2 regions of the Pseudoalteromonas carrageenovora IAM 12662 genome follow, and region 1 is predicted to be linked to the other one. Evidence: predicted binding sites of a transcription regulator. Region 1 holds the regulator's gene; the other holds the start of a gene.
The links. Region 1 encodes NrdR, which represses ribonucleotide reductase genes. Its sites were predicted from a motif close to AAACACNANATNTNGTGTTT; they were not measured.
Positions count from the first base shown of each region.

Region 1 (16,521 bases):
GTTTGTTTTACTAAATTAAACATTATGTGCGTACCTAAGCCGCTACCACCTTGATCGCGCTTAGTCGTAAAAAATGGGTCAAATAACTTAGTTAATTGCTCGCTAGTAACACCGTTACCATTATCTTTGTAATCAATGGTTAAGTTAGTTTCATCACTTGTTATTTTTATATCCATAAGGCCATTTTCTTTGCCTTCAAAGCCATGAATCAGTGAATTCATTATTAGGTTGGTAAAAATTTGACTTATAGCACCTGCAGGTAAGTTAAGCACTAAATCATCTGGGCATTGTAAGTTAATTGTGTGGGATGTTTTTTTAAGTTTAGGATGCAGCGAGCGAATTACTTCGTTAACGTAATCTTTAAAGTTGATGGTTCTTATTGCCTCACTGGCTTGATCAACCGCAATTTGTTTAAAGCTCGCAATTAGCTCAGATGCTCTATCAAGGTTTGTAGTGAGTAGGCTAGTACTTTGTTTAGCTTCATTAATAAACTCCTCAAGCGCTTTTGGTGAGAGTTTCTTATCGGTATAGGCACTTTCGAGTTTATTTAAACGTTCTTGTAAAAATGATATTGCAGTAACGCCAATACCAATGGGCGTATTTATATCGTGCGTTATACCAGCTACTAAACCACCTAAGGCTGCCATTTTTTCAGTGCCAACTAAACGCTCTTGAGCTAGGCTTAGCTCATCTATATAACGTTGTGATTCGCTTTGTTTGCTAATTAGTTCTTGCTCTGTGCTTCGGCGTAAATCAATTTCTTCGGTGAGAACTATTTTTTGTTTTTCAAGCTCATATTTTTGCTGCTGTAAGTCCATCATTGCTTGGCTCAAGTTAGATGTTTTACGCGCTACGTCTTGTTCTAGTTGTATATTGTGCTGATCGAGCTTTTCGTTACTAATAATAAGTTCTTTTTGGGTATGCTCTAGCTCTTTTCGGTATTGCACCACTTTGTCTATCAGGTTATTGAATGAGTGCTCCATAACTTTAAGTTCGTTATGCTCTTCTGTTTCAATTTCTATGTGTTGACCTTCTAATTCATCAAGCTCGATGTTTTCTAATTGCTCAGTGAGTTCAGCTAAAGGATCGGTTAACAGTTTTCTAAATGCCATTAAAAATAAAATAATCAAAAATGTAGTTTTGATCATCGCATTACCAATCAAAAAGTAGATCGAAACCATAATCCGGCTAAAAACAACTTCTCGGCTGGAAAACAAAGTAACATCGCCAACTTGAGTGGCACGCCCTGAAAATTCAAAAATAAGCGGGAAGGTATAACCAAATAAGCCAGATTTAGTATCTTCTAAAATAACTTCTTCTTGCACTAATTGCTGGTTATACAATTTATGTATATCTAAAGAGCGACCCAGTTGAGAAATTATTTCGCCACTGTCGTCACGCACTATAATTCCTTCGATCATTGGAATTGCGAGTAAGCCCTCTGCCGTAGTAATTGTTTGCTTTGTATTAAGCTCCCAAATGGCACGTGTTAAGCTGCGACTAAAGGTTTTTTGTAAGGTGCTAAGTTCATCTCGAATGTAGTCTTTAGTATTGACGTATTCAGCAAGTACTTGGCCACAAGTCACCACAAAGGTAAGCAAAAAATAGACTGATAAAACATTAGTCAGCAACTTCTTAGAAAGGCTTTTTTGTAACATGAGTGACGTGTTCATCCTTTGTTATTTTTATAACGTTTTTAGAGTAATTTAAAAGTTAGTCAATAAACGCCTAAAAATAAATAAAAAAGTTAAAATTTAATAAGATAAACAGGCTCTAGTGAAGTATTAATGTATTTAAGCTAAGCTTATGCAGTAACTTATTACTAGGGCGTGTTGACCTTTCGTGGGTGAATTTGCAGCAGTATGTTTGGTTTTTAGGCAAGGCAGAGTCTATGCAGTGTGGTTATTCCCCATAAATAGGCGATAACGCAGCATAAAGACCAAACATGCGCTGCCCTTTGGGTTCTTTCTAGGGACGATTAACTCTTTGTTGCCTACATGGATGTAGGTAAGGGGCGTGAGCAGGACGCGGAAGCTTTGCTCGGTTTTTACTTAGCCCACTAGGTTACAAACCTCGCGCCGCGATTTGAACGCCCCTAGATTGAACAAATTTCAATCCACAAAGTTCAACACGCCCTAGTGTTAAACGCTGGTAATTAATGAAAATAGATTTATTCGATAATTATCACCATATTAAATTATTAATGTGTTGAGTATATAGGAACGTGGTAAACTGCGTTTGTTGCAATGGAGGGCAGGTTTTAATTACTTTTAGATGGCTGTGTAGTAGTAAACATGATGAAATTTTCAATACTTGTATGTGATGATTCAACAGTTGCCCGTAGGCAAGTTGTGCGCTGTTTAAATGACAGTCTAAGTGCAGAGATTCAACAAGCAGTAAATGGTGTGCAGGCTTTAGCATTATTGCGAGAGCAACATTTTGACTTGATTTGTTTAGATTTAACAATGCCAGAACTAGACGGAGTGCAGGTACTCGAAACAATAAAAGCAGAAAAAATAGAGTGCTTTGTATTGATTATTTCAGCAGATATTCAAGAGAAAATGAAAGTAAGAGTAGCCCAGCTAGGCGCAATCGACTTTATTGAAAAACCCATTAATAAATCTAAATTAAAAGAAATATTGCATAAATTTGGCATTCATTAGGTTATTTTATATTAAAAAAGGCTGTTTTATCTTTTCAATTAGGGTTGACAGCATAGCCTCTGTTAAGGCAGTCTTAAGCCTATGAAAACAATTAATCGCGTACTGACCATTATTATTACAACCACCATTCTTACTGGATAGTGGCATAGGTCGGTGCAACAAATTTAAAGGCCTGTGTTCACTTAGAACACAGGCCTTTTTTCGTTTTATGGGATGAGGAACATAAACAATGCGCGTTTTAAAATTTGGCGGCTCTTCGCTTGCCGACTTTGCATGCTTAGAACAGGTAGCTCAGTTAGCTAAAGCACAATTAAAAGATGAAATGTTACTGGTACTTTCAGCGCCAGGCGGGATGACCGATTCACTGGTTGCGTTAGCTGCGGCAGCAGAGCAAGGTTTAGATTTTTCACAGCAATGGCAAGCACTTGTAAGCCGATGTGAAGGTTTAAAAGCTGATGTGGAAAAAACAGGTGTGGTTGTTTCTAATTGGCCAAACTTAGGTGAGCTTAAAAATAAATTAGATGGCGTAGCGCTTATAAAGTGTTGCCCAGATCAGGTTCGTGCATTTGTAATTAGTTTTGGTGAGCGTGTGAGTGTGTCGCTTATGCAAAGTTTATTAAGCTCGCACGATGCTAAATATTTAGAAGCAACAAGCTGTATAGCCTCAACAGGTGGCTACATTGATGCTGAAGCTGATTTAGTAACAAGCAAAGCGCGTTTTCAAGCTGTACTTAAAGAAAACCCAGCCACTATTTATATTATGCCTGGTTTTACAGCAAGTAATGAACAAGGTGAGCTTACAACGCTTGGTCGTAATGGTTCTGATTATTCTGCAGCAATTGCAGCTGCCTGTTTAGAAGCTGAAATTTGTCAAATTTGGACGGATGTAGACGGTGTTTACAGCGCCGACCCTCGTTATATCAAAAAGGCGACTAAAGTAGATTTCTTATCTTATAAAGAAGCGATGGAGCTTTCTTACTTTGGCGCTAAAGTACTTCACCCTAAAACGATTTTGCCGTGTGCTAAAGCGGGTGTGCCGTGTGAAATTAAAAATACTCATAACCCAGATGCCCAAGGCTCATTAATTGGTAACGATTATAAATCTGACGAGCCAGTAAAAGCGCTTTCAAGTTTACAAGACTTAGCCATGCTTACCGTTTCAGGCCCAGGTATGAAAGGTAAAGTGGGTATGGCGTCTAAAGTGTTTAACGCACTGGCACACGACAACGTATCAATTGTATTAATCACGCAATCTTCATGTGAATTTAGCATTAGCTTTTGTGTTCACGAAAGTGATTTAGCGTTGGCACTTGATGCGTTACAAACAGCATTTGAACTTGAGTTGCAAGCAGGGCTTATTGAGCCAGTACAAGTACAGCGTAACTTAGCGATTGTTACACTTGTGGGTGATAACATGCGCGCACACCGTGGCTTAGCTGCTAAGTTTTTTGCCTCGCTTTCACAAGCACAGGTAAACATTGTTGCCATTGCACAAGACTCTACCGAGAGTGCTATTTCAGCGGTTATCGATGGTGAGCTATGTAACGATGCAGTGAAAATATGTCATGAGAACTTCTTCACGCATGTGCCTTCAATTGATGTGTTTTTATTAGGTTGCGGCTTAGTAGGACAAGAGCTTATTTCTCAGTTAGAGCGCCAACAAGCATGGCTTGAAAAGCGTAATATTAAGTTAAACCTTTATGGTGTAGCTAATTCTCGTCAATTACATTTAGATAGTGAAGGCATAGCGTTTGCTGATTGGCAGCAAAAGTTAGCAGCATCTGATCAGGCGTTTGATTTAAATTTAGTAGAGCAATTTGTTAAACAAAACCATTTAGTTAATCCTGTTTTAGTTGATTGCACGTCGTCTGATGCACTTGCTGCACAATACGTCGACTTTTTAAATGCAGGCTTTCACGTAGTTGCAGCTAATAAAAAAGCAACAACTAGCTCGTACACGTACTACCAAGACTTAATTGCAGCAACACAAAAAAATAATCGTAAATTTTTATACGAAACTAATGTAGGCGCAGGCTTACCGGTAATCGATAACTTACAATCGTTATTTGGTGCAGGTGATGAGCTGCTTGAGTTTAGTGGAATTTTATCGGGCTCACTTTCATACATGTTTGGTGCACTGCAAGATGGTTTATCACTCTCTGAAGCCACAGTTAAAGCTAAAGAAAGTGGTTTTACAGAGCCTGATCCTCGTGATGATTTATCTGGTACCGATGTAGCACGTAAATTACTGATCATTGCTCGCGAAGCGGGTATGAAGCTAGAGCTTAGTGATATAGAAGTTGAGTCGGTATTACCACAAGGTTTTGCACAAGGCGACAGTGTTGATGAATTTATGGCAAAACTGCCAAGCCTAGATGCGCCATTTAATGACCGTATTCAAAGTGCTGCCGCAGAAGGAAAAGTTCTTCGTTATGTAGGCACAATTAAAGAAGGTCACTGTAAAGTGGGTATTGAAGCTGTTGATTCATCACATGCATTAAATGTAATTCGTGATGGTGAAAACGCCTTAGCAATTTTAAGTCAATATTACCAACCACGTCCGTTTGTGATTCGTGGTTACGGCGCAGGCTCTGAAGTAACAGCCGCAGGCGTATTTGCTGATATCTTAAAAACGTTATCTCGCTAGGAGTTCATTATGATTGAAGTATATGCTCCGGCATCTATAGGTAACTTTGCAGTAGGCTTTGATGCGTTAGGCGCAGCCCTTGCGCCAATTGATGGCAGCTTATTAGGTGATGTAGCTGTTGTTAGTGCTGCACCAAGTGATGAGTTTGTTTGTTCTGGCGAATATGCTCATAAGTTACCAAGTGATCCTAACGAAAACTTAGCGTATCAATGCTTGGTACATTTTAGAGCGCATGTAGCGCCAAATATGCCAAGCGTAAAATTAGAGCTTAAAAAGAACCTACCAATTGGTTCAGGGTTAGGCTCTAGCGCGTGTTCAGTAGTAGCAACGTTTGCCGCATTAGATAAATTTGCACACACTAATTTAAGCCAAGTTGAGCTCATTGAGCTAATGGCTGACTTTGAAGCAATAGTAAGTGGTGGTCGTCATTACGATAATATTACGCCATGTTATTTAGGTGGGCTGCAGCTTACAGGCGATTTAATCCCTGATAAATCAATTGCGTTACCAGTTGATGAAAACTGGTACTACGTTGCTGCGTTTCCTGGCTTTTCGCTTAATACCGCAAAAGCTCGCTCGGTATTACCAAAAGAGCTAAGCATGCACGCAGGTGTTGAGTTTGCACAGCGTTTATCTGCTTTTAGTAGTTTATTATTAACGCAACGTTTTGATGATGCACTTAGCATTATGCAAGACGATATAGCTGAGCCGTATCGTGCACCATTAATAACAGGGTTTAACGAAGCTAAAGCAAGTTTGCCAGCGCTTGGTGCAGAAATTGTGAGTATTTCAGGTGCAGGCCCTACGCTATTTACAGTGTGTAAAACATTAGAAGCTGCTGAGAAATGTGCACAGTGGCTAGAGCAACATTATATAAATGAGCAGGGGTTCTGCCACATTTGTAAATTAGATAACGACGGCACGCGTCAATTAAACGTTTTATAGGATAGGCAGTTATGCAATTACATAATTTAAAAGATGGTTCTCAAAAAGTGTCGTTTGTTGAAGCGGTAAAAGCAGGTTTAGGGCGCAACCAAGGTGTTTTTTTTCCTGAATCTCTTGCTCCAATAGCTGACGTAGACGCCTTACTTGATATGGACTTTGTTACTCGCAGTGGTAAAATTTTATCGCACCTTATTGGTGACGAGTTACCAAGTGATACGGTTGCTCAAATGGTTAAAAATGCATTTAACTTTCCTGTTAAGCTAGTAGAAGTTGAAGAAAATACATACTGCTTAGAGTTGTTTCATGGTCCTACGCTTGCGTTTAAAGACTTTGGCGGACGCTTCATGGCTGAGTGTTTAGCGCAGTTTAATCAAGGTGAAAATGTTACCATTTTGACCGCAACATCAGGGGATACAGGCGCTGCTGTAGCACATGCTTTCTATAATAAGCCAAATATAGATGTGGTAATTTTATACCCTAAAGGCAAAATTTCACTTGCTCAGCAAAAGCTTTTTACAACGCTTGGTAATAATATTCATTGTTACGCAGTGGAAGGTAGTTTTGATGACTGCCAAGAACTCGTTAAAAAATCGTTTTTAGATGATGAAGTTAAATCAACACTTGGCCTTAATTCAGCTAACTCAATCAACATTAGCCGCCTAGTGGCGCAAGTGTGTTATTACTTTGAAGCCATTGCTCAATTACCTAAAGAAAAACGTGCAACAGCGCATATTTCAGTACCTAGCGGTAACTTTGGTAATGTATGTGCCGCCATGATTGGCGCGGTAATCGGTATGCCAGTAGGTAAACTAAGTGCTACAACTAATCAAAATGATACAGTTCCGCGCTTTATGCTTGATAAAAACTGGGCGCCAAACGCAACGCTTGAGTCGCTTTCAAACGCGATGGATGTAAGTAAACCTAATAACTGGCCGCGCGTGCAAACAATGTTAGATAATAACTGGTTTAGCTACGATAACTTTTATTCAAGCAGCGTAAGCGAGCAAGATACACAAACTGTGATGAAAAATATTCAACAAACAGGCTATGTAGCAGAACCACATACGGCGATTGCTTACCAAGGTCTTGTTGAAAATAGAGCACCTGGTGCCGCGGGTATCTTTTTAGCAACAGCACATCCTGCTAAATTTAAAGAAAGCGTAGAAGAGATTTTAAATATTGAACTTGATATGCCAAAACCATTAAGCGATGCATTAGCTAAACCGTGCTTAGCAAGCGATATTAACGCCGATTATGATGCGTTACGCACTGAAATACTGGCAAAGTTAGGTTAACCCAGTAGCGAAAAATTAAGCGGCTTAGGCCGCTTTTTTATTATTTAAAATAGGTATTAGCACGCTGCTATCATTAACTAATTAAATGTAAAAAATAAAATTCATTTAAATTATTAATGCATTTATAAAAAAATATCATCTTAAAAACCCTGTGAAATAGTTTCAATCCCTGTTTAAATATCCTCAACTTAAGAGCGTAGGCAAAGAGTCGTTTAAAGCGTACAATAAAGCCTCTAAAAAAACACCATACACGTTGCCCTAGGAGACCCCAATGTTAGAACGTAGCATGAATATTTCGGATTTTGATTCAGAGTTATTTGACGCGATAAACAAAGAAACTGCTCGCCAAGAAGAGCACATCGAATTAATCGCTTCAGAAAACTACTGTAGCCCACGTGTACTAGAAGCACAGGGTTCACAGCTTACAAACAAATACGCTGAAGGTTACCCAGGCAAACGTTACTATGGCGGTTGTGAGCACGTTGATGTTGTTGAACAACTAGCAATTGACCGTGCAAACGAGTTATTTGGTTCTGACTATGCGAACGTTCAGCCACATGCTGGTTCTCAAGCAAACGCAGCTGTTTTCTTAGCATTATTAGATGCTGGCGACACAGTACTAGGTATGAGCTTAGCTCATGGTGGTCACTTAACGCACGGTTCACACGTAAGCTTCTCTGGTAAGCTTTACAATGCAATTCAATACGGTCTAGATGAAGCAACGGGCGAAATTGATTACGCACAAGTTGAAGCGCTAGCACTTGAGCACAAACCAAAAATGATTATTGGTGGTTTCTCAGCGTACTCAGGTATTGTTGATTGGGCTAAGTTCCGTGAAATTGCAGATAAAGTAGGCGCTTACTTATTTGTTGATATGGCTCACGTTGCAGGCTTAATTGCTGCGGGTGTTTACCCAAGCCCAGTACCTCATGCACACGTTGTAACAACGACAACACACAAAACACTTGCTGGCCCTCGTGGTGGTTTAATTATTTCTGCATGTGGTGATGAAGCTATTTACAAAAAGCTTAATAGCGCTGTATTCCCTGGTGGCCAAGGTGGTCCTTTATGTCACATTATTGCTGCAAAAGCAGTGGCATTTAAAGAAGCACTACAACCAGAGTTTAAAACATACCAAGCTCAAGTAGTTAAAAATGCACAAGCTATGGTTGCTGTAATGCAAGAACGTGGTTACAAAATCGTATCTGACAAAACAGAAAACCACTTATTCTTACTTGATTTAATCGATAAAGATATCACAGGTAAAGATGCCGACGCAGCGCTTGGTAATGCAAACATTACAGTTAACAAAAACTCTGTACCAAACGATCCTCGCTCACCGTTTGTTACTTCTGGTTTGCGTATTGGTTCACCTGCAATTACACGTCGTGGCTTTAAAGAAGCTGAGTCGAAAGAACTTGCTGGCTGGATTTGTGATGTATTAGACAACATTAACGATGAGTCTGTACAAGCGCAAGTTAAAGAAAAAGTAAAAGCAATTTGTGCAAAATTACCTGTATACGCTTAATTGCATAAGCAGTAGTAATTTAGATCACAACTGTTTAGTTTTTTGCTAAGATAAAAGGCCGCTATATAGCGGCCTTTTTTGTTTTAAAACGGAAGTACCGAGTTATGCATTGCCCATTTTGTACCGCAAAAGATACTAAAGTTATTGATTCTCGCCTAGTCGGTGGAGGCCACCAAGTTCGCCGTCGTCGTGAGTGCAACGATTGTCACGAGCGCTTTACTACATTTGAAGGGGCAGAGCTCGTTATGCCGCGCGTAATAAAACAAGACGGCAGCCGAGAACCATTTAACGAAGATAAGCTTCTAAATGGCCTTAACCGCGCCCTTGAAAAGCGCCCAGTGAGTACCGAACAAGTCGATGAAGTTGTTAATATTATTAAATCTCAATTGCGTGCTACTGGTGAGCGCGAGATATCAAGCCACTTAGTCGGTGAGTGCATTATGGAAGCGCTTAAAAAGCTCGATAAAGTAGCGTATGTAAGATTTGCCTCTGTGTATCGCTCGTTCGAAGATATACGCGAGTTTGGTGAAGAAATTGCCCGTTTAGGGGAGTAATAATGCAAAGCCAAATACCATTTACCGAACAAGATGAAATGTATATGGCGCGCGCCATAGAACTTGCCAAAAAAGGTCGGTTTACAACAACACCAAATCCTAATGTGGGATGTGTGTTAGTTAAAAACAACCAAATCATTGGTGAAGGTTTTCATCAGCTTGCAGGGCAGGGACACGCTGAGGTTAATGCGCTTGCAGTGGCTGGTGAGAAGGCAAAAGGCGCTACGGCTTATGTCACGCTTGAACCGTGCAGCCATTACGGACGCACTCCCCCGTGCGCTGAAGGTTTAAAAGCCGCAGGTGTAGTAAAAGTTATAGCTGCAATGGTTGATACCAACCCGCAAGTAGCTGGTAAAGGGCTTAAAATACTTAGCGATGCTGGTGTTGAAGTTGCATTTGGATTGTTAGAGCAACAAGCTCGTGCACTTAATTTAGGTTTTTTTAAGCGTATGGAGCAAGGCTTGCCTTACGTAACATGTAAAATGGCCGCAAGTATTGATGGTAAAACCGCACTTAAAAATGGCCAAAGTAAGTGGATCACAGGTTCTGTAGCACGCCAAGATGTGCAGCTGTATCGCGCTCAAAGCTGCGCAATTTTAACCGGTGCAGATACCGTACTTGTTGATGATGCAAAACTTAATGTACGCCAAAACGAATTGCCACAATCTTTACCTACAGATTTACCGCTTCGCCAACCTGTGCGTGTTATAATTGACTCGCAAAATAGATTAACACCTGAACTTGCCTTATTTAGTATTGAAAATGACGTAATAATTTTTACCACCAAGGTTGATAAATCAAAGCAGTGGCCGCATTTTGTAAGACATATAGAAGTAAGTGGGATTAACGCAAAGGTTAATTTAACTGAGGTTTTACAGCAGTTAGCTCAATTACAGATTAATAATGTATGGCTAGAAGCAGGTGCTACACTTGCTGGTAAAATGTCTGAACTTAATTTAATTGATGAATTTGTATTTTACTTAGCACCAAAATTAATGGGGTGTGATGCAAAAAGTTTAGTAAATTTTCCTGAATTGACGAGTATGCAAAATACAGTTGATTTAACATTTAATGAGTGTGTACGTATTGGCGACGACTTACGTATAACTGCAGTAAAAAAACTCATTAAAACCACTTAATAAAAAGAGTAGCACTATGTTTACTGGAATAATTGAAGCCACAGGCAAAATTGCCTTACTACAAAAAAAACAAGGCGACTTAGCTATTCGCATTCAAAGTGCTGATCTTGATATGAAAGATGTAAAACTTGGCGATAGCATTGCAACCAACGGTGTATGTTTAACTGTCGTAGATAAACATATAGATGGTTTTAGCGCTGATTTATCCAACGAAACAATTAGCCTTACAGGCTTTGCTCATTATGCTTTAGGGCAAACTGTAAATCTTGAAAAAGCGATGCAGCCAGTATCTCGCTTAGGTGGTCATTTAGTGTCAGGGCACGTAGATGGTATAGCAACAATTACTGCCATTACACCTAATGCCCGCGCAACAGAGTACTGGTTGAGCACCAATGAAAATTTAATGAAATACATCCCTTATAAAGGGTCTGTATGTATTGATGGCATAAGTCTGACAGTAAACGCTGTTGAAGGTAATAAATTTAAACTAACAATAGTACCGCATACTAGCGAGCAAACGACCATCGCTGATTTTAAAGTGGGGACGCAGGTTAATTTAGAAGTCGACCAAATTGCACGTTATTTAGAACGTCTAATTAAAGGCGCTGAGCAACCTACAGGCTCAGACATTTCAATGAGTTTACTAGCTAAAGCTGGTTTTATTAAATAACGACACTGATAACTTACACGAGCAAATTTATGAATTTACACAGCGCACAAGAAATCATCGACGACATTAAAGACGGAAAAATGGTTATTTTAATGGACGATGAAGATAGAGAAAACGAAGGCGATTTAATAATAGCTGCTGAGCATATTAGCGCAGAGGCGATTAACTTCATGGCTACTCATGGCCGTGGTCTAATTTGTTTAACCATGACTCAAGAGCGTTGTGAGCAACTTGATTTACCATTAATGGTTAAAAACAATGGCGCAGCGTTTTCTACTAACTTTACTATGTCGATTGAAGCATCTAAAGGTGTAACAACGGGCATATCTGCAGCAGATAGAGCGCGTACAGTTCAAGCTGCTATTGCAAAGGGGGCTGTACCAAGCGATATCGTACAACCTGGACATATTTTTCCTATTATGGCGCAACCTGGTGGCGTTTTAACACGTGCAGGGCATACCGAAGCTGGCTGTGATTTAGCTCGTTTAGCAGGGCTTGAAGCATCATCAGTTATTGTTGAAATACTTAATGCCGATGGCACGATGGCGCGCCGCCCAGATTTAGAAATATTTGCTAAAGAGCACGGTATTAAAATTGGCACTATTGCTGATTTAATCGAATACCGTAATTTAAACGAAACCACAATTGAACAAGTTGCTAAGTGTAAGTTACCGACTGAACACGGCGAGTTTGATTTAGTAACGTACAAAGACACTATCGACGGACAATTACATTACGTATTGTTAAAAGGCGAAATTAAAGAGCAAGAACCAACGCTTGTTCGCGTGCATTTACAAAGTACCTTTAACGACATTTTACTTTCAGACAGAAGTGCGGACCGTAGTTGGGGTCTTTCTGATGCGATGGCTTACATAGCGAAAAATGACGGTGCTCTGGTTATTTTAGGCAAGCAAGAAAGCACTGAAGAGCTAGAAGCAACAGTAAAAGCATTTGCCGCTGCTGATGCCGGTGAAAATGTAACACCTCGTAAATTTAAAGGTACATCGCGTACTGTCGGTGTTGGCTCGCAAATACTGGCTGACCTAGGTATTAAACAAATGCGCCTTATGAGCCGCCCTAAAAAGTATCATGCACTTTCGGGCTTTCATTTAGAAGTGGTTGATTACGTTGAGCCGCAATAAGCGGTTTGCTTTAAACTAGTCTATTTTTTTATTTTTATGGTATGATGCGCAGCAATTTTTGCGCAATCGCAACCGCTTGAACATATTTTTAGGGTTATCAAATGAAAATTATTGAAGGTAATAAGTACGCTCCAGGCAAAAAATTCGCTATCGTTATTTCTCGTTTTAACGACTTTATTGGTAGCAGCCTACTTGAAGGCGCTGTTGATGAGTTAAAACGTACCGGTGGTGTATCTGATGACGACATTACTGTTGTTTATGTACCTGGTGCAGTTGAACTACCTTTAGCGGCAAAACGCGTTGCAGCAAAAAAAGAGTATGATGCAATCATCGCATTAGGCGTAGTGATCAGAGGTGGTACACCACACTTTGACCTAGTTGCTGGCGAATCAAACAAAGGCCTTGCAAATGTATCGCTTGAGTATGATATCCCGGTTGCATTTGGCGTATTAACTACAGAAAGCATTGAACAAGCAATTGAACGCGCTGGTACCAAAATGGGTAACAAAGGCGGCGAAGCGGCATTAGGCGCGCTTGAAATGGTTAATGTGTTAGATAAAATTTAAGTTTAAGGAATTTTTGTGAAACCAGCAGCAAGACGTAAAGCACGTATCTTAGCACTTCAGGCCGTTTATTCTTGGCAATTAAGTGGCAATCTAATTGCCGATATCGAACAACAAATGTTGATCGAAAACGACGTGACTAAAATTGATGTTGAATACTTTAAAGATTTAGCTACCGGCGTTGCTGTTAACTACAAGCAATTAGACGAAGCTGTATCTCCACATTTAACACGTCCGTTTGATGATTTAGATATGGTTGAGCGTGCAATCTTACGTTTAAGCGCGTATGAGCTTAAATTCCGTGAAGATGTACCTTACAAAGTAGCAATCAATGAAGGCATTGAACTTGCTAAAATGCTTGGCGCAGAAGATAGCCATAAATTTGTAAACGGTGTACTTGATAAAGCTGTTAAGCATTTACGCAAGTAATACTAACGCACTTAAAGCGCGCCAATTTAATGAGTAGCGCTTTGTACGTTAGTACACGTTAAAAAGGAGAGCCGGCATAGGTCGGCTTTTTTGTGTATGAAGGAATTTGAATTAATAAACCGCTACTTTAAAGGTCGCGGGATCACCCGTCGTGACGTAAACCTTGGTATTGGCGACGACTGCGCTTTAGTAACCGTGCCGCAAAACTGCCAACTCGCTGTTACAACAGACACCCTCGTTGCAGGTGTACATTTTTTTGATGATATTTCCCCTCGCGCATTAGGCCACAGAGCACTTGCTGTTAATTTAAGTGATTTAGCAGCAATGGGTGCTGAGCCTACATGGGTATCAGTTGGGTTAACATTACCAAGTATTGACCAAAAGTGGATTGAAGAGTTTACTGAAGGTATGCACGAAATTGCAGAATACTTTAATGTACAAATTATAGGAGGCGACACCACGCAAGGGCCGCTAACTATTACTATTTGTGCAAAAGGGACAGTACCTGAAGGCACTGCACTTCGCCGTAGTGGCGCAAAAGTAGGTGATTGGATTTATGTAACTGGCCCATTAGGGGATGCTGGGCTTGCGATTGAATCACGTAAGCAAGGCATAAGTATTGAGCCAGAGCATTTAAAGTACTTAAATAAACGCTTTGACTTTCCAACACCACGCGTTGCAGCTGGACAAGTATTACGAGGCCTTGCTTCATCAGCTATTGATGTGTCAGATGGCTTACTAGCTGACTTAAGCCACATTCTCGATATGTCTCAAGTTAATGCGTCGGTTAATATACAAAGCATTCCTACATCAGATGCAATGCGGTCAAGTCTTGAGTTTAAACATCAATTACCGTTTATTCTTAATTACGGTGATGATTACGAACTATTGTTTACTGTACCCGATAGTAATAAAAGTATGCTAGAAATGAAGCTACGCCAATATGGTGTAGACGCAACATGCATTGGGCAAATTAAAAGTGGCGATGGCCAAATAGAGCTTTTACATAATGGTGAAAAGTTTGATTTTGAGCAACAAGGCTTTGAGCATTTTGCCAAGGAGCCAGTTTGACTTCCAAAAGACAGTTTAATTTAAAGCGCCCACATCAATTATTTGGTTTGGGTTTTGGTACTGGCCTTGCGCCAGTTGCACCTGGTACATTTGGTACTTTTGCAGCATTACCATTTATTTTTACAACCATGTACTTCCCGCTATGGCTACAAATTGTATTTGCAGTAGTAATTAGTATTTTTGGTATATGGGCATGTGGAAAAACCGTTGATGATTTAGGTGTACACGACCACCCTGCAATAGTGTGGGATGAAGTTGCAGGCTATTACATTACTATGATTGGGGCCGCGTTAAGCTGGCAAACATTATTAGTTGGTTTTTTATTGTTTCGCTTTTTTGATATAGCCAAACCGGGCCCAATTCGTATGCTAGACAAACGCGTTCACGGTGGTGTTGGTATTATGGCTGATGATATATTAGCGGGTATATTTTCGCTGGTATGTTTGCAAGCATTAATAAAAGCAGGTTTACTACCCTTTTAATTTTTATCTTCAATTTGTTTAACTAGGTGGCAGCAATATGATGCGATTTTTACTGGTTTGTGTACTGATGTTGTGCGCTATGCCAAGTTGGGCCTCAATTACTGATTATGTAGTTAAGCAATGGAATATAAAAGATGGGTTGCCCTCGCAATCACTAAAAAGTGTAGTGCAAGATCAACAAGGCTATATGTGGCTAGGCACTCAGTTTGGTTTAAGTCGATTTGATGGCACTACATTTACAAACTACAATACGCAAAATAGTCCTTTTTTACCTAGCAATGGTATTAATAAGCTTTTAGTCGATTCGAATGGTTTATTGTGGATTGGCACAAAAAGTGGTTTGGTTGTTATTAACCCGGCTACATTTGCAGCACAAGAATTTAATATTAAAGGCCCTGTAAGAGACATACTTGAAGACTCTAAAGGCAGCATATGGATAGCCGCCAATGGCTTGTATTACGTTGATAGAGGGCAAGTTGATTTACGTACTCAAGTAAATGGGCCTTTGCCTATTGTTAATGCAACCGTAATTACTCAAATAGTTGGCTCTGTAAGCAAAATGGCGCTTTCTCCTGAAGGTATTTGGCTGGTTAATGATCGCCACTTATTACGCCTAACTAAAAGCTCCTCTGATTTTTCTAAACTACGCTTAGAACTTACTGCGAAAATATCGCTACCAGAGCGGTTAGCACAAACGATTGTTCACGACCTTTCTTTTTTAAATGGAAATTTATACTTAGCTTCTGAGCTAGGGGCTTACTTTTTAGATTTAGATGACGAGTTACGACCATTTCCATTACCTAATACGAATAACTCTGCCGTTTATAAATTTATGAGTGATACCGATGGTGGCTTATGGATTTCGACTTATGGGCGCTTATTATTTAGAGACAAAACGGGTGAGTGGCAATGGGTAGAGCCAAGTCAGCTTGATCAAAGTATATGGTTTGCAGACATATTTAGAGATGACAAAAATAACGTGTGGCTTGCAAGCTTTAGTGAAGGTTTATGGCTTGCTCATGAAGGGCGTGTAGAAAGGCATTCTGCGGTATCGCAAATGACCGAATCGGTTATGGCTATAAGCCAAGCACCAGATGGAAAACTATGGGTGGCTAATAAAAGTGGCATTGGTTATTTTGATTTAGATAAAAGTTTTATTAATTTATTACCAAGTAGTAAGTACGGGCGCGCTTCCGTTCATGACTTACAATTTGATGGAGACCGTTTATACATAGCGACAGGGCGTGGGTTATTTGTTTTTGAAAACAATACTCTTTATACCGTACCTGGGCGTGCGCTTCGTGATAATCCGGTGTTTGCAATTAGTCGCTCGAGTAAGGGCGGATTTTGGATAGGCACAGGGCGTGGTTTGTATCGCTTAAATTATGCTGGC
Region 1 is NZ_LT965928.1:2,886,439-2,902,959, reverse strand. It holds gene ALFOR1_RS13120 (sensor histidine kinase) at 1-1,658, opposite strand, end outside; gene ALFOR1_RS13115 (response regulator) at 2,295-2,663, shown strand; gene thrA (bifunctional aspartate kinase/homoserine dehydrogenase I) at 2,893-5,310, shown strand; gene thrB (homoserine kinase) at 5,320-6,255, shown strand; gene thrC (threonine synthase) at 6,267-7,550, shown strand; gene glyA (serine hydroxymethyltransferase) at 7,822-9,078, shown strand; gene nrdR (transcriptional regulator NrdR) at 9,183-9,632, shown strand; gene ribD (bifunctional diaminohydroxyphosphoribosylaminopyrimidine deaminase/5-amino-6-(5-phosphoribosylamino)uracil reductase RibD) at 9,635-10,771, shown strand; gene ALFOR1_RS13080 (riboflavin synthase) at 10,788-11,441, shown strand; gene ribBA (bifunctional 3,4-dihydroxy-2-butanone-4-phosphate synthase/GTP cyclohydrolase II) at 11,471-12,583, shown strand; gene ribH (6,7-dimethyl-8-ribityllumazine synthase) at 12,685-13,149, shown strand; gene nusB (transcription antitermination factor NusB) at 13,165-13,575, shown strand; gene thiL (thiamine-phosphate kinase) at 13,672-14,646, shown strand; gene ALFOR1_RS13055 (phosphatidylglycerophosphatase A family protein) at 14,643-15,128, shown strand; gene ALFOR1_RS13050 (ligand-binding sensor domain-containing diguanylate cyclase) at 15,166-16,521, shown strand, end outside.

Region 2 (16,521 bases), 1.2 Mb from region 1:
CGTAGTTGATTACACCTATACCTAACGTACGACGTCCCATAGTGGCATTACGTGCAGCCGGTACTGGGTAGTCTTGGAAATCAAGTAAGTTATCAAGTGCACGTACTGCAAGCTCAGCGAGTTCTTCAAGCTCATCAAGTGACTCTATTGCACCTAAGTTAAACGCAGATAGTGTACAAAGAGCAATTTCGCCTTCTTCGTCGTTCACGTTATTTAGTGGCTTAGTTGGCAATGCAATTTCTAAACATAAGTTAGATTGGCGAATTGGCGCCACTTTAGAAATAAACGGGCTATGCGTATTACAGTGATCCACATTTTGTAAGTAAATACGACCTGTGCTCGCACGCTCTTGAGCAAACATTGAGAAAAGCTCAATTGCTTTAATACGCTTTTTACGAATTGAGTCGTCTTGCTCGTATTTAATGTATAACGCGTCAAACTCGTCTTGGTCTTCAAAGAAGGCGTCGTAAAGACCTGGTACGTCTGATGGGCTAAATAACGTAATGTAGTCGTCTTTAATTAAACGAGAATACATTAATTTATTAAACTGTACGCCGTAATCTAAGTGACGAACACGGTTGTCATCTACACCACGGTTATTTTTAAGTACGAGTAGGTTTTCTACTTCTAAGTGCCAAAGCGGGTAGAACAATGTTGCTGCGCCGCCGCGTACACCGCCTTGTGAACAGCTTTTAACCGCTGTTTGAAAGTGCTTGTAAAATGGAATACAACCGGTGTGGTATGCTTCGCCGTTACGAATATGGCTACCTAGAGCACGAATACGACCTGCGTTAATACCAATCCCCGCACGCTGAGAAACGTATTTTACAATAGCTGACGACGTTGCATTGATTGAATCAAGGCTGTCGCCACATTCAATAAGTACACAAGAGCTAAATTGACGAGTAGGCGTACGTACACCCGACATAATAGGCGTAGGCAATGATATTTTGAACATTGATACCGCATCGTAAAAACGTTTGATGTAATCAGTACGTGTTTCACGTGGGTAGTCAGAGAACAAGCTCGCGGCCACTAAAATATATAAAAACTGTGCACTTTCGTAAATTTCACCCGATACACGGTTTTGAACTAAGTATTTACCTTCAAGCTGTTTTACTGCTGCGTAGCTAAAGTTAAGATCGCGAGAATGATCTAGGTATGCATCTAGCTCGTCAAGCTCTTGCTCTGTGTAATCTACAAGTAAATGAGCGTCGTAGCGTTTGTCTTCAACCATTTTTGTTACGTGGTCAAATAAACGTGGTGGCTCAAACTGACCATACGCTTTTTTACGTAAATGGAACACGGCTAAACGTGCCGCTAAGTACTGGTAATCAGGCGATTCTTTTGAAATCTGATCTGCAGCTGCTTTAATAATGGTTTCGTGAATATCTTTAGTACGAATACCGTCGTAAAACTGAATGTGTGATTTTAATTCAACTTGCGAAACCGATACGTTTTTTAAACCTTCGGCGGCCCATTCAATAACGCGATGGATCTTATCCAGATCAAGAGGCTCTTTACGCCCGTCACGTTTGCTTACAGATAACTGTTGGTTCATTTGCCTGTATTCCTTGGGGATTATGTATTTTGACCAATGCTTTATACCTCGCAATAGCAAGGTACATACTCATTTATTATAAGTTTCACCGTATTGGCGAATTTAATTGAATAACATTTGGCCACAATATCTGGTGTTGTTCAATTTAGAGATCACAAGATAGTGTGGTCTGAGTTGTTTTGCAAGGGACATAATTGCCCCTGTTTGTGGATAACTTTGGGATAACGTAATTGTGTTAGTAGACACTCACCTTCGAACAATCATTTAAGTTGAAATATGTAAAAATCAACTAATGATCTGCTAAATTTACGCAATTTGAAAATAAATTTCGACTGGTTTTTTTATCATCAAGCTTTGCGTAAAAACTAACACGATCACAATATATAGTGTTTATTAATTAACATAGCACTATATGTGGCTTCAGTGTACTACCTAAGTGAATTGTTTAGTGTTCATGGTAGAACGCTTTTATAAATGAAAAGCATAATTAGAGGTAAGATATAGAAATGGGCTAAAAGATAGCCCATTTAAATTTATACAAAGAGCATGCTGCTCAGTGTAATAATTTTAAAAATACCTATTATTACACTTTCTGATATTTCTATAGATAAACTGAACTTCAACTTTAGTTATCCTAAATCTGAGTTTAGTCACTTGCCGATAATATAAGAATAAGATACGCTCAAACTTCCACACTAGGGCGCTTTCCTAAAATTTTAGCAAGTGTCTTTGCTAACATCATATTCAAACCTTGGGTATGATGTTAGCCCCTCCACCTAGTTGAAATATCAATTCCATCAAAGTGTTAATAAAACTTTAATGTGGTCTGAGTTGTTTTGCAAGGGACATACTTGCCCCTGTCTGTGGATAACTTTGGGATAATGTAATTATGTTAGTAGACGCTCACACATAAATGACAATTAAACTAATGATCTGCTAAATTTACGCAATTTGAAAATAAATTTCGACTGGTTTTATTATCATCAAGCTTTGCGTAAAAACTAACATAATCACAATATATAGTGTTTAATAATTAACATGGCACTATATATGGTTGAATCCATCAATCGGACTTTGCCAGTTAAAGTTGGCATTCCAGCTAACAGCTTCGTCAATGCTAGGTACATAGCCCCAAAGTGCTGTGGCGGTATGCATACCTGCAGCTTTGCCTGCTTGAATGTCACGCTGTGCATCGCCAACGTACAAGCAGCGTTTAGGGTCTACCCCCATCAGCTTTGCACTATGTATAAGTGGTAAAGGTGAGGGTTTAGCCTCAGCTAAAGTATCGCCACTGATCACAACACTTGCATCTTTTAAAGCGGGAATAGCAGCCACTAAAGGATCAGTTAAAAAGCCGGGCTTGTTAGTCATGATCCCCCATTTGATCTTTTTATGAGAAAGCGCAATAAGTAGTGGTTCTATACCAGAAAAACAAACGGTTTGATTTGCTATGTTTGCAGCATACTCATCAACGAGCTGTTTTATAAGTGTGCTTTGTGCTTGCTCAGGCCATAACGTTTTAAAACCAGCTTCTAATAATGCACCAGCACCGTTAGAGGCAGCAGGGCGATAAACATCGCTGGTTACTTCATCTACGCCTTGCGAGCGAAGTACAGCATTCAAAGCAGCGCCTAAATCATCTGCGGTATCAAGAAGCGTACCGTCTAAGTCAAATAAAAACGCATCGTAATTTACAAGTGAAGTGGGGGTTTGAGAGCTAGCCATTAAGCTAACTTCTCAAAATGAAGTATGTAATTAACGCTTACATCTGTATTTAGTGTGTATTGCTTTGAAAACGGGTTATACGTTAATCCTGCACTTGCACGCACTTTTAATCCAGCTTGCTCTGCCCATACGATTAATTGCGCAGGCTTAATAAACTTTTTATGGTCGTGCGTACCTTCTGGTACCATTTTTAGCAGCTTTTCAGCGCCAACAATGGCATACAAGTAAGACTTAGGTGTTTTATTAAGGGTAGAGAAAAAAACGTCTGCGCCTGGTTTAGCAAGCTCTGCTACAGCATGAATGATAGAGGCAGGGTCGGGCACGTGCTCTAACATTTCCATACAGGTAATCACGTCAAAGCGTTCAGGATGCTGTGACGCAAATTCTTCGGCAGGTACTTTTATGTAATCTACATTTACACCTGTTTCTAAACTGTGTAATTTGGCAACAGTTAAGGGCTCTTGCCCCATGTCTATGCCTGTTACGTTTGCCCCCATACGCGCCATACTTTCACTGAGTATGCCGCCACCGCAACCTACGTCGAGTGTTTCTTTGTCGAATAGGCCTTGAGTTTTATTAGCTATAAAGTCTAATCGTAATGGGTTAATTTCGTGAAGAGGTTTAAACTCCCCATCTTGGTCCCACCAACGCTCTGCGATGGCTTCAAATTTTGCTATTTCTGCGTGATCTACATTTTGATGTTCGGTCATAAAATACTTCCTCGTCAATCTGAGGCCATTATATAGGGCTAAATTGATAAATCGCAAAGTTTTGCGCCTGTAAATCCAAATTAATTGTGATAGCATGGTCACTTAGAAATAATAACAAATACTCTTGGCGCCTAATACCGGGTTGCAAAGAGCTGATACTGAAGGAATGTGATATCAAATGACTGATCTCGCCAATGAAATTCTGCCAGTCAATATTGAAGACGAGTTAAAAAACTCCTACTTAGATTACGCGATGAGTGTAATTGTAGGACGTGCACTACCAGACGTACGTGATGGTTTAAAACCTGTTCACCGCCGCGTTTTGTTTGCAATGAACGAGCTTAGTAATGATTGGAACAAGCCTTACAAAAAATCGGCCCGTGTGGTCGGTGATGTAATCGGTAAATACCACCCACACGGCGATAGTGCAGTTTATGACACAATAGTCCGTATGGCACAGCCATTCTCTCTACGTTATATGCTTGTAGATGGCCAAGGTAACTTCGGTTCGGTTGATGGTGATTCAGCAGCGGCAATGCGTTATACAGAAGTACGTATGGCAAAAATGTCGCATGAGTTATTGGCCGATCTTGAAAAAGAAACGGTTGATTTCGTACCTAACTACGATGGCACAGAGCAAATTCCTGACGTTTTACCAACGAAGGTTCCTAACTTATTAGTAAATGGTTCATCAGGTATTGCGGTAGGTATGGCGACTAACATCCCACCACATAACTTAACTGAAGTGGTTAATGGCTGTTTAGCACTTATTCAAAATCCTGATTTAACTATTCATGAGTTAATGGATTATATCCCAGGCCCTGACTTCCCAACTGCTGCAATTATCAACGGTAAAAAAGGCATCGAACAAGCCTATTTAACTGGCCGTGGTAAAGTGTACATGCGTGCACGCGCCGACATCGAAACCGATGAAAAAACGGGTCGCGAAACAATCATCGTTCATGAAATTCCTTATCAAGTAAATAAAGCACGCTTAATTGAAAAAATAGCTGAGCTTGTTAAAGATAAGAAAATTGAAGGCATTAGCGCATTACGTGACGAATCTGATAAAGACGGTATGCGTATCGTCATTGAGATAAAACGTGGTGACGTAGGTGAAGTAATATTAAACAACTTATATTCTCAAACCCAGTTACAAACTGTGTTTGGTATGAATATGGTTGCGTTAATAAATAATCAACCTAAGTGTTTTAACTTAAAAGAAATGCTTGAAGAGTTTATTATTCACCGCCGTGAAGTAGTAACTCGTCGTACAGTATTTGACTTACGTAAAGCTCGCGACCGTGCACACACGCTTGAAGGCTTAGCAATTGCACTTGCTAACATTGACCCAATAATTGATCTTATTCGTAAATCTCCAACACCTGCTGAAGCTAAAGTTGCTTTAACAGCGCGTCCGTGGGAATTAGGTAATGTACAAGCAATGCTTGAAAAAGCCGGCGAAGACAATGTAGCTCGTCCTGATTGGTTAGCTGCGGAGTTAGGTATTCGTGATGGGCAGTACTATATTTCTGAGCAACAAGCTCAAGCAATATTAGATTTACGCTTACACAAGTTAACAGGTCTTGAACATGAAAAGATTTTAACTGAATATCAAGCGCTTTTAGATTTAATTGCTGAACTATTATACATTTTGGCTACACCTGAGCGTTTAATGGAAGTTATTCGTGATGAGCTAGTTGAAATAAAAGAGCAATATGGTGATGAGCGTCGTACTGAGATCAACGCTGCTGCACACGATATTAGCTTAGAAGATTTAATTACTGAAGAAAACGTCGTTGTTACGCTTTCTCACGAAGGTTATGTTAAGTATCAGGCGTTATCTGATTACGAAGCGCAGCGTCGTGGTGGTAAAGGTAAATCTGCAACGAAGATGAAAGATGAAGATTTCATTGAGCGTTTATTAGTGGCAAACACGCACGATACAATATTGTGTTTCTCAACTGCAGGCCGTTTATACTGGCTCAAAGTTTACCAGTTACCACTTGCAAGTCGTGCTGCGCGCGGCAAGCCAATTGTTAACTTATTGCCACTTGAAGATGATGAGCGTATTACTGCTATCTTACCTGTACGCGAGTACGAAGATGATAAATACATCTTTATGGCTACAGCATTTGGTACAGTGAAGAAAACACCACTTACAGCATACAGTCGTCAACGTGCGAGCGGTATTATTGCGGTTAACCTAAATGAAGGCGATAGCCTAATTGGTGTTGATATTACCGATGGTAGCAATGAAATTATGTTGTTTACTGATGCAGGTAAAGTTGTACGCTTTAAAGAAGCTGAAGAGTCAGCAGTGGTTGATGAAGACGGCAACCCAGTACTTGATGAGCAAGGTAACCCTGAAATTCGTTTCAAAGGTGTACGTCCTATGGGCCGTACTGCTACCGGTGTTCGTGGTATTAAAATGGCAGATGATCAACGCGTAGTATCGTTAATTGTACCAAAAACTGACGGTGCTATTTTAACCGTTACTGAAAATGGTTACGGTAAACGTACACAACTTGAAGATTACCCATCTAAGAGCCGTGCAACACAAGGTGTTGTATCTATTAAGGTGAGTGAGCGTAACGGTGCTGTAGTAGGTGCTGTACAAGTTGACGATAACGATGAAATAATGATTATTTCTAATCGTGGTACCTTAGTACGTACTCGCGTTAATGAAGTTTCTACGGTTGGACGTAACACGCAAGGTGTTATTTTGATCAGAACTATTGACGAAGAGCAAGTAGTTGGTTTACAACGTATCGAAGAGATTGAAGTTACAGAAAGTGACTTAATTGATATTGAAGACGTTGAAACAGTTGATGCAGTTATAGACGAAGCCGTGGATGACAATCCTCCTTCTGAATAATTGAAATTGAAAAAGCGGCTAAGGCCGCTTTTTTTAATGTTGTTGAAAAAAATTAATAGAGCATAAATTTTATTATTTATGCTCAGTAGTTAAATTACTGGAATGAGGCAAAGGTAATGAGTAAATACAATTTTTGTGCGGGGCCAGCCATGCTTCCGCAAGCGGTTATGCAAAAAGCACAAAAAGAATTTTTGGATTGGCAAGATTTGGGTGTGTCTGTGATGGAAATAAGCCATCGCAGCAAAGACTTTTTAGCACTCACAGCTAAATGCGAAGCCAGCCTTCGTCGATTAATGAACATTAGTGATGAGTTTGAAGTGCTATTTATGCACGGTGGTGGTCGCGGTCAATTTAGTGCCGTTCCTTTAAACTTGCACCAAGAAGGTAAAGCTGCGGTTTATTGCGAAAATGGTGTGTGGTCTAAAAGTGCAACGGATGAAGCTAATAAGTTTACTAAAGCAACCTCTATTGATGTACGTAATGATGCTAATGGCGAGTTTTCAATAAAACAAGTAGCTGACTGGGTTTTACCTGCTGATGCATCGTACATTCACTACTGTCCTAATGAAACGGTAGATGGACTAGAAATTTTTGAAGTACCAACACACCCAACGGCGCCAATTGTCGCAGATATGTCATCGACTATTTTATCGCGCGAGATCGACGTTAATAAATTTGATTTAATCTATGCTGGTGCACAAAAAAATATCGGTCCATCGGGTATTTCAATCGTTATTGTTCGTAAATTATTACTCGAGCGTAAAGGTCTAGCAAAGCCAGGGATTTTAGATTACGCCCTTGAAGCAAAACAGGGTAGCATGTTTAACACTCCACCTACTTTTGCATGGTATTTAGCTGCACAAGTATTTGAATGGCTCGAAAGTAATGGCGGCGTTAAAGCAATGGAAGCTCAAAATATTGCAAAAGCGCAGTTACTTTATGATTTCATTGATGAATCTTCTTTTTATACCAATAAAGTAGCTAAGCATTGTCGTTCACGAATGAATGTTCCATTTTGGCTTAATGATGAAAGCTTGAATGAAAAGTTTGTTACGCAATCTAAAGACGCAGGTTTGTTAGCACTTGAGGGTCACAGAATAGTTGGCGGTATGCGTGCAAGTATTTATAACGCAATGCCTCTTGAAGGTGTTCAGGCGCTTGTGGATTTTATGGCTAGCTTTGCAAAGGAGAATAGCTAATGGAGCAACTTCGCTTAGAGCCTATTTCTCGTGTAAACGGCTCAGTAACTTTACCTGGGTCAAAAAGCTTATCAAACCGTATTTTATTATTAGCAGCACTTGCTAATGGAACAACCGTTGTAGAGAACTTACTTGATAGTGATGATATTCGTCATATGTTGGGGGCTTTAAAGCTTTTAGGTGTAAATGTAACACTTAATGAAGAGCACACCATAGCGACTGTAAATGGCGTAGGTGGCATTTTTAAAACGCCTAGTGAGCCTTTGTTTTTAGGCAATGCGGGTACGGCATATCGCCCTTTAACAGCTGTGCTTGCGGCTGTAAGTGGCGAATATGAGTTAATAGGCGAGCCACGCATGGAAGAGCGCCCAATAGGGCACTTAGTTGATGCACTGCAAGCACTAGGCGGTGACATTACTTACACTAAACATAAAGATTATCCACCACTTAAAATAGTGGGTGGGCAAATAAATGGCGGAGAAGTTGAAATTGACGGCAGTATTTCAAGTCAATTTTTAACGGCTTTATTAATGGCAGCTCCTTTATTTAGCGGTGATACACACATAACAATTAAAGGTACTTTAGTCTCTAAGCCTTATATTGATATTACTTTAGGCGTTATGGCTCGTTTTGGAATTAATGTTCAACACGATAATTATGCAACCTTTAAAGTAAAAGGTGGTCAACAGTACCAATCACTTGAACGCATAATGGTTGAAGGTGATGCATCTTCGGCTTCTTATTTTGTTGCAGCAGCAGCTATTGCTGGCGGCGAGATTGAAATTAAAGGTGTTGGTGCTAAATCGGTTCAAGGTGATATTGGTTTTGCAAAAGTAATGGAACAAGTAGGCGCTAAAGTAGAGTGGTATGATGAGCGTTTAGTGGTTAGAAAGGGCGAATTAAAAGGCGTAGACATTGACGCTAATTCTATCCCTGATGCTGCTATGACACTTGCAACCGTTGCGCTTTTTGCCAAAGGCCCAACAGCTATTCGCAATATATATAACTGGCGCGTAAAAGAGACAGATCGTTTATATGCAATGGCTACCGAGCTTCGAAAAGTAGGTGCGCATGTAGTCGAAGGTGAAGATTTTATAGAGATCACACCACCGGAAACATTTAATGACGTTGCTATTGATACCTATGACGATCACCGTATTGCTATGTGTTTTTCAATGGTTGCCGTAGGCGGAAAGCCTATAACCATTAATGATCCTAAGTGTACTTATAAAACATTCCCTACTTTTTTCAATGTTTTAGCGTCGGTAAGTGAATAGGGCTTTTATAACTATTTATAAAAAGTTACACACTTATAGCAGATATATTTTAATAACTGACGTATAATGTCGCGGTTTATTTAGGTGTGCATTGCAGGAGGTTTTAAATGCAGGCGTTATTAATGCCCGTGATCACCGTTGATGGCCCAAGTGGTTCAGGTAAAGGAACTGTTTGTCGCTTGTTAGCCGACAAGTTAGGGTGGGATGTGTTAGATAGCGGTGCGATTTATCGCGTTTTATCTTTAGCTGCACTTCATCACCAAATTGCATTAGATAATGAAGAAGGGTTAGTCCCGCTTGCTGCAAACTTAGATGTGCAGTTTTTGGTAGATAGCCAAACTAATGCAGGAAAAGTTATTTTAGAAGGCGAAGACGTAACAACCACTATTCGTAATGAAGAAGTGGGTGCAGCTGCATCGAAAGTAGCTGCTTTACCTCGCGTTCGTGAAGCACTATTACGTCGCCAGCGTGCGTTTCGCACTGAAAATGGCTTAATTGCTGATGGCAGAGATATGGGCACTGTGGTATTTCAAGATGCGCCGTTAAAAATATATTTAACCGCTAGCGCAGAAGAACGTGCTCGTAGACGCTTTGTTGAGTTGAATGAGCGCGGCCATGATGTTACACTAAGTGGTCTATTACAGGACATTCAAGCTCGTGATGAGCGCGATATGAATCGTGCCGTTGCTCCGCTTGTACCTGCAGAAGATGCTATCGAGATAGACACTAGTGAGCTTAATGCTCAGCAAGTGTTTGATAAAGTTATAACTTTAGTTGATATTGCAATCTCTGAAGGTCGGCTTCCTAAACGAAGCTAAACACTTTTTATGCGCCAGCAGGATGCCAGTGCTATTTTAACAACCCCATGCAGCATGGTTGCTTATTGGTATTAATATATGAGACGTATATTCGTATGTCAGAAAATTTTGCGCAGTTATTTGAAGAAAGCTTAAAGGGTTTTGAAGCAGAGCAAGGCTCTATTGTTAAAGGTACAGTAATCTCTATCGAGAATAACATTGTACTTGTAGATGCTGGTCTTAAATCAGAAAGTGCTATCCCTGCAGAGCAGTTCAAAAATGCTGCTGGTGAACTTGAAGTTGCTGTAGGCGACGAAGTAGATGTTGCACTAGATGCAATTGAAGACGGTTTCGGTGAAACTATCCTTTCTCGTGAGAAAGCGAAGCGTCACGAAGCGTGGATCCGTCTTGAGAAAGCATGTGAAGAGCAAGAGACTGTTACTGGTGTTATCAACGGTAAAGTTAAAGGCGGTTTCACAGTTGAAGTTGATTCAATCCGTGCTTTCCTACCTGGTTCACTTGTTGATGTTCGTCCAGTACGTGACACAACTCACCTTGAAGGCAAAGAGCTTGAATTTAAAGTAATCAAGCTTGACCAAAAACGTAACAACGTTGTTGTTTCACGTCGTGCAGTTATCGAGTCTGAAAACTCACAAGAACGTGAAGAGCTTCTTGCTAACCTTGTTGAAGGTCAAGAAGTTAAAGGTATCGTTAAGAACCTTACTGACTACGGTGCATTCGTTGACCTTGGTGGTGTTGATGGTCTACTACACATTACAGATATGGCTTGGAAGCGTGTTAAGCACCCTTCAGAGATCGTTAATGTTGGTGACGAAATCGCAGTTAAAGTTCTTAAATTCGACAAAGATAAAACTCGTGTATCTCTAGGCCTTAAACAGCTTGGCGAAGATCCATGGGCAGCTATCGCTGGTCGTTACCCAGAAGGTTCTAAACTTTCTGGTCGTGTAACTAACCTTACTGATTACGGTTGCTTCGTAGAAATCGAAGAAGGCGTTGAAGGTCTAGTACACGTTTCTGAAATGGATTGGACTAACAAGAACATCCATCCTTCTAAAGTTGTAAGCCTTGGCGACAACGTTGAAGTTATGGTTCTTGAAATCGACGAAGAACGTCGTCGTATTTCTCTTGGTCTTAAGCAATGTATTGCTAATCCTTGGCAGGAATTTGCTCGTCTTCAAAACAAAGGCGATCAAGTTACTGGTAAGATCAAATCAATCACTGACTTCGGTATCTTTATCGGTCTTGACGGTGGTATTGATGGTCTTGTACACCTTTCAGACATTTCTTGGAATACACCTGGCGAAGAAGCTGTACGTGAATTCAAGAAAGGCGACGAAATCACTGCTATCGTACTGCAAGTTGACCCAGAGCGTGAACGTATCTCTCTAGGTGTTAAGCAAATCGAAGCTGACCCATTCAATAACTACCTTGATGCAAACAAAAAAGGTGCTATTGTTAAAGGTAAAGTGACTGAAGTTGATGCGAAAGGCGCAACTGTTGAACTTATCGAAGGCGTTGAAGGTTACATCCGTGTAGCTGATATCGCTCAAGAGCGCGTTGAAGATGCAACTACTGTTGTTTCTGTAGGCGACGAGATTGAAGTTAAATACGTTGGTGTTGATCGTAAGAACCGCACTTTAAGCTTATCAGTTAAAGCTCTTTTCGAAGCAGAAGAGAAAGAAGTACTTGAGAAGCTTAAGAAAGAAGAGCCAGTGTTTGAAAACGCAATGGCAGCTGCTTTCGCAAATGCACAAAAAGACTAATATATAATTAGTTTTTAGTTGGAAGGGCATTAATGCCCTTCCTATATCTCTTTTTAAGGAAACGCTATGACTAAGTCAGAATTGATAGAAACACTTGCGGAACAACACGCACACGTTCCAGTGAAAGATGTTGAAAATGCAGTAAAAGAAATTCTTGAACAAATGGCCGGCTCATTATCTACTTCGGATCGTATTGAGATCAGAGGTTTTGGTAGTTTCTCTTTGCATTTCCGCGCTCCTCGCACAGGTCGTAACCCTAAGACTGGCGATACAGTTGAGCTTGAAGGAAAGCATGTACCTCATTTTAAACCTGGCAAAGAATTGCGCGACCGCGTAAACGAGAGTATTGCCTAGTTAACTCATTGGAGTAGTTACTTGTTTAAGGTATTAAAAATTATTCTGGTTGCGTTTTTTCTCATTTGCGCATTTGTATTGGGATCTCAAAACCCACAATTAGTACAAATTAATTATATTATTGCCAGTAATACATTACCTTTAGCTGTAATAATAAGTATCTGCTTTTTAATAGGTGTTGTAATTGGCTGCTTTATAAGCTTTAAAATATTTTCTAAGTTAAAGTGGCAAAATTACCGTTTAAAAAAACAATTAGCGCCTGAAAAAGATAAAAACAAGCTTGCCGCTAATAAAGACGCCTAATTATGATTGAGCTTTTGTTTTTACTACTGCCTGTAGCTGCCGGTTACGGCTGGATAATGGGTAAAAATAGTGCTAAAAACCAAGCTCATCAACTTAACAGACAGATCACATCTGAATATAGTAAAGGCTTAAAGTTTTTACTTGATAGAGAAGAAGATCAGGGTTTAGAGCATTTAATCAACTTGCTCGAAGTAGCCGCTGATTCTGTTGAACATTATTCTACATTAGCTACTATGTTTCGCCGTCGAGGTGAACTAGACCGCGCTATTAAAATTCATGAACTCCTTTTAAAGCATCCTAGCTTAAGCGAAAAAGAATCTGCAACTACGCGTTTAGAACTTGCCGAAGATTATATTATGGCGGGTTTACTTGATAGTGCAGAAGAGCATTTGGTCTGGCTTGTTAAAGCAGGTGAGCCTGAAGCGCTTGACCCTATTATTACTCTTTATTCGCAAACCCGAGAGTGGGAAAAAGGCATCAATATGTTTGAAGCCCATAGCGAGCTATTTTCTAAAGAGCAGCATTTTAAAGCCATTGCTAACTTTTATTGTGAATTAGCATTGAGTAATAATAATCCTCAATTAATGCGTAAAGCGATAAGCTTAAATTACAAAGCAATTAGGCCGCTTTACGAACTAGGTTTAACTGCTTATACAAGCGAGGATTACGTTAAAGCTATTTATTACTGGCGTGAACTTGTTTGTCAGTTTACGTTGTTTGCCCCGTTATTTATTGATGAGCTGGCGCATAGCTATAAACAATTAAATTTAACTCATCAGTTTCATGATTTATTAAATGACCTTTTAGATAAAGGTGGCGTGCTAATAAAAATAAAACATTGCCAAGCTTTATTAGAGCAGGGGCATACCAAGCAAGCATTTGATTTTTTAACTGATAGTTTAAAGCGCCAACCGACTATTCGCGGTTTTAGCTTTTTACTGCAGCTTATGGGTAATCAAAATAAAAATACAAAAGAAGTACTCAATGAAATTGATAAGCTTGTTACTTCGTATATAGCCACAAAACCTGATTTCCAATGTCAGCACTGTGGATTTACCAGTCACACAATTTACTGGAATTGCCCATCTTGTAAACATTGGGAAACCATTGTGCCAAGTAGAGGCTTAGACGGATTTTAATAACCCCTAACTATTTATAACTTTACTGCCATTCATTAGGATAGCTATGTCTTTCGAACATTCAAAAAAAATTCTTATTGCCCTAGATTATGATTCTCAAGAAGCCGCCCTTAGTTTTGTAAAGCAACTTTCACCTGATACTTGCCGTCTAAAAGTGGGCAAAGAGATGTTTACTTACTTTGGGCCTTCATTTGTTAAAGAGTTAATTGATTTAGGCTTTGATGTATTTTTAGATTTAAAATTTCATGATATCCCTAATACGGTAGCTAAAGCAGTTACTGCAGCGGCAAATATGGGCGTGTGGATGGTGAACGTACATGCATCTGGCGGTTTTGAAATGATGAGTAAAGCTAAACAAGCACTCGAAAAATTTGGCGATAAAGCACCACTTTTAATTGCTGTAACTGTATTAACAAGTATGGATGAAATTGAGCTAAAACGCTTAGGTGTAGAAAAGTCAGCACAGCAACAAGTTATGCATCTAGCTAAATTAGCAAAAGAGGCAGGACTTGATGGTGTTGTTTGCTCAGCTCAAGAAGCTAAAATTTTAAAAGCTGAACTAGGTAATAATTTTAAATTAGTTACTCCTGGTATAAGGCCTGAGGGAAGTGATGCTGGCGATCAAAAACGTATTATGACGCCTAAACAAGCAGTAGATGCCGGAAGTGATTATTTAGTTATTGGTAGGCCGATTACTAAAGCTGACAATCCAGTAAAAGTATTGGAAGATGTTAACAGTTCAATAAGCTAGCTTAACAAAAACCAGTTATTTAGTGCTAAACCCTTACCTTATGTAGATTTTGTGTTACATTAATAAAATCAAAATGTTGTAGGGGTTTATTTTGAAGTTATTTTTAGGTTCTATATTAATTATAGTTGCTGGTTTTTCGGTTAATAAGTATGTATTTTCAAGTAAAGCATATGATGGTGTTAGTACAGTTACAGATATAATTTCTGTGTATCCTGTTAATATGTTTGATTTTAAAAAAACAATGGAAGACTACGCACATCACTTATGTTACAAAAATGAGGCGACTCTAAACACACAACATATTACGGTAACTGAGTGCTTATCGCAGCATGAAAACAAAAAGTTAGAGTGTGAAAAGAAAGTATTTCGTTTAGCGCCACTTAATTTAGAAAGTGAAGTTGAAGTGTTAGATTATTCAAGGCAATACACACAATGTACATTGCCTTATAAATATATTTTAGGTTAGAACTCAGCGGATATATTTTATATTAAGATTTTAAGCGAATGGATTTCGCTTCAATCTCTATTAGCTCTTGTTTAAATAATCCACCAATTGCTTTTTTATAGTTAGCTTTACTCGTTGAGAAAACCTTTTTTATAAGCTCAGGATCTGACTTATCACCAATGGCAAGTATTCCACCTTCTTGTTTGAGCTTCTCTAAAATCTTTTCACTAAGATTACTTACTTTACCCATGCCAGGCCTTTCAAGTACAACGTCAATTTTACCATCTTCACGTACCTTTTGAACAAACCCTTTAAGTTTTTGCCCAACAAATAAATTTTTGAATACCATGTTATAAAATACAACACCAAAGTGAGATTCTTCAATTAACACTTTGTAACCAATGTCTGTTTTACCAGCAACAATCAAATCAACTTCTTGAAGGTGTGAATATTCAGGCTCATCTTTTGATAAAAAGCGGTTAAAGTTATTCGATGCGCAAATACGCTGACTTGCATTATCAAGATACAAACGAACTAAGTATGAATGGCCTTCTTGCATTCGTGGCTTTTGTTCGTTAAATGGAACTAGTACGTCTTTATCAAGCCCCCAATCTATAAATGCACCAATACTGTTTATTTCTTTAACGCGAAGTAGGGCATATTCACCAACTTGAGCATGTGGTTTTTTAACGGTGGCAGTAGGTAAGTTAGCATTATCTAAATATATAAATACACTAATGCTATCACCTGCTTCAAGCTCATGTTTAATTTCTTGTTTTGGTAAAAACACTTCACCTAAGTCATGGCCATCAAGGTAAGCACCTTCGTTACTTACTTCTTTTACAAATAGGGTTTGTGTTGTTCCTAGGTAACTCATAATTATTCCTGCTCAGGCTTTTTTTTGCGGCGCATTGGTGAATCGCCATCGATATTCATAGGGGCTTTAATTGGTGCCACTGGTTTTTTAGGTTTTGCTTTGCGTTTAACGTGTGGTTTTTTAACCTGCGTTACTTTTTTAGTTTTTACAGTCGCAGCAGGTTTTTTCTCTTTAATACCTTTAAATTTAGCTTTTAAACCTTCAACACTTGCAAATACAAGCTCATCGTTCAAAAACGATTTTATTGCTAAATAGCTTGCCCAGTCTTTAGGGCCAACAAGCGATAAAGCATTACCTTTAAAACCAGCACGGCCTGTACGGCCTATACGGTGTACATATTCTTCTGCATGTTTTGGTAAATCAAAGTTTATTACGTGCGTTACACTTAATAAATCTAAGCCACGTGAAGCGACATCGGTGGTAATTAGTATTTTAAAGTTTTCACGGCTAAACGAGTCCATGATTTCAAGGCGTTTGCTTTGTGTTAAATCGCCAGCGAGCGCGACCGATTTAAACCCTTTTTCATTTAAAGCTTCACTTAAACGGCTGGTATCGGCACGTGTTGCTGTAAAAATAATACATTGACCAACATCGTCTTGCTTTAAAAAGTGTTCAAGTAACGCTTCTTTGTGATCAAGGTGATCAGCTAAATAAAGAGTTTGTTTAATATCACTGTGCTGCTCGTTTGCTGCGCTAAGCGTAATTTGTTTTGGTTTTTTTA
Region 2 is NZ_LT965928.1:1,685,051-1,701,571, forward strand. It holds gene nrdA (class 1a ribonucleoside-diphosphate reductase subunit alpha) at 1-1,561, opposite strand, end outside; gene ALFOR1_RS07650 (HAD family hydrolase) at 2,606-3,286, opposite strand; gene ubiG (bifunctional 2-polyprenyl-6-hydroxyphenol methylase/3-demethylubiquinol 3-O-methyltransferase UbiG) at 3,286-3,996, opposite strand; gene gyrA (DNA topoisomerase (ATP-hydrolyzing) subunit A) at 4,175-6,874, shown strand; gene serC (3-phosphoserine/phosphohydroxythreonine transaminase) at 6,991-8,073, shown strand; gene aroA (3-phosphoshikimate 1-carboxyvinyltransferase) at 8,073-9,350, shown strand; gene cmk ((d)CMP kinase) at 9,458-10,168, shown strand; gene rpsA (30S ribosomal protein S1) at 10,264-11,931, shown strand; gene ihfB (integration host factor subunit beta) at 11,998-12,285, shown strand; gene ALFOR1_RS07690 (lipopolysaccharide assembly protein LapA domain-containing protein) at 12,307-12,588, shown strand; gene lapB (lipopolysaccharide assembly protein LapB) at 12,591-13,727, shown strand; gene pyrF (orotidine-5'-phosphate decarboxylase) at 13,774-14,478, shown strand; gene ALFOR1_RS07705 (hypothetical protein) at 14,570-14,944, shown strand; gene ALFOR1_RS07710 (CvfB family protein) at 14,967-15,800, opposite strand; gene ALFOR1_RS07715 (DEAD/DEAH box helicase) at 15,803-16,521, opposite strand, start outside.
Region 2: nrdA (class 1a ribonucleoside-diphosphate reductase subunit alpha) is a predicted target of NrdR. The motif match lies at 1,681-1,700, and genes of this name have one in related genera.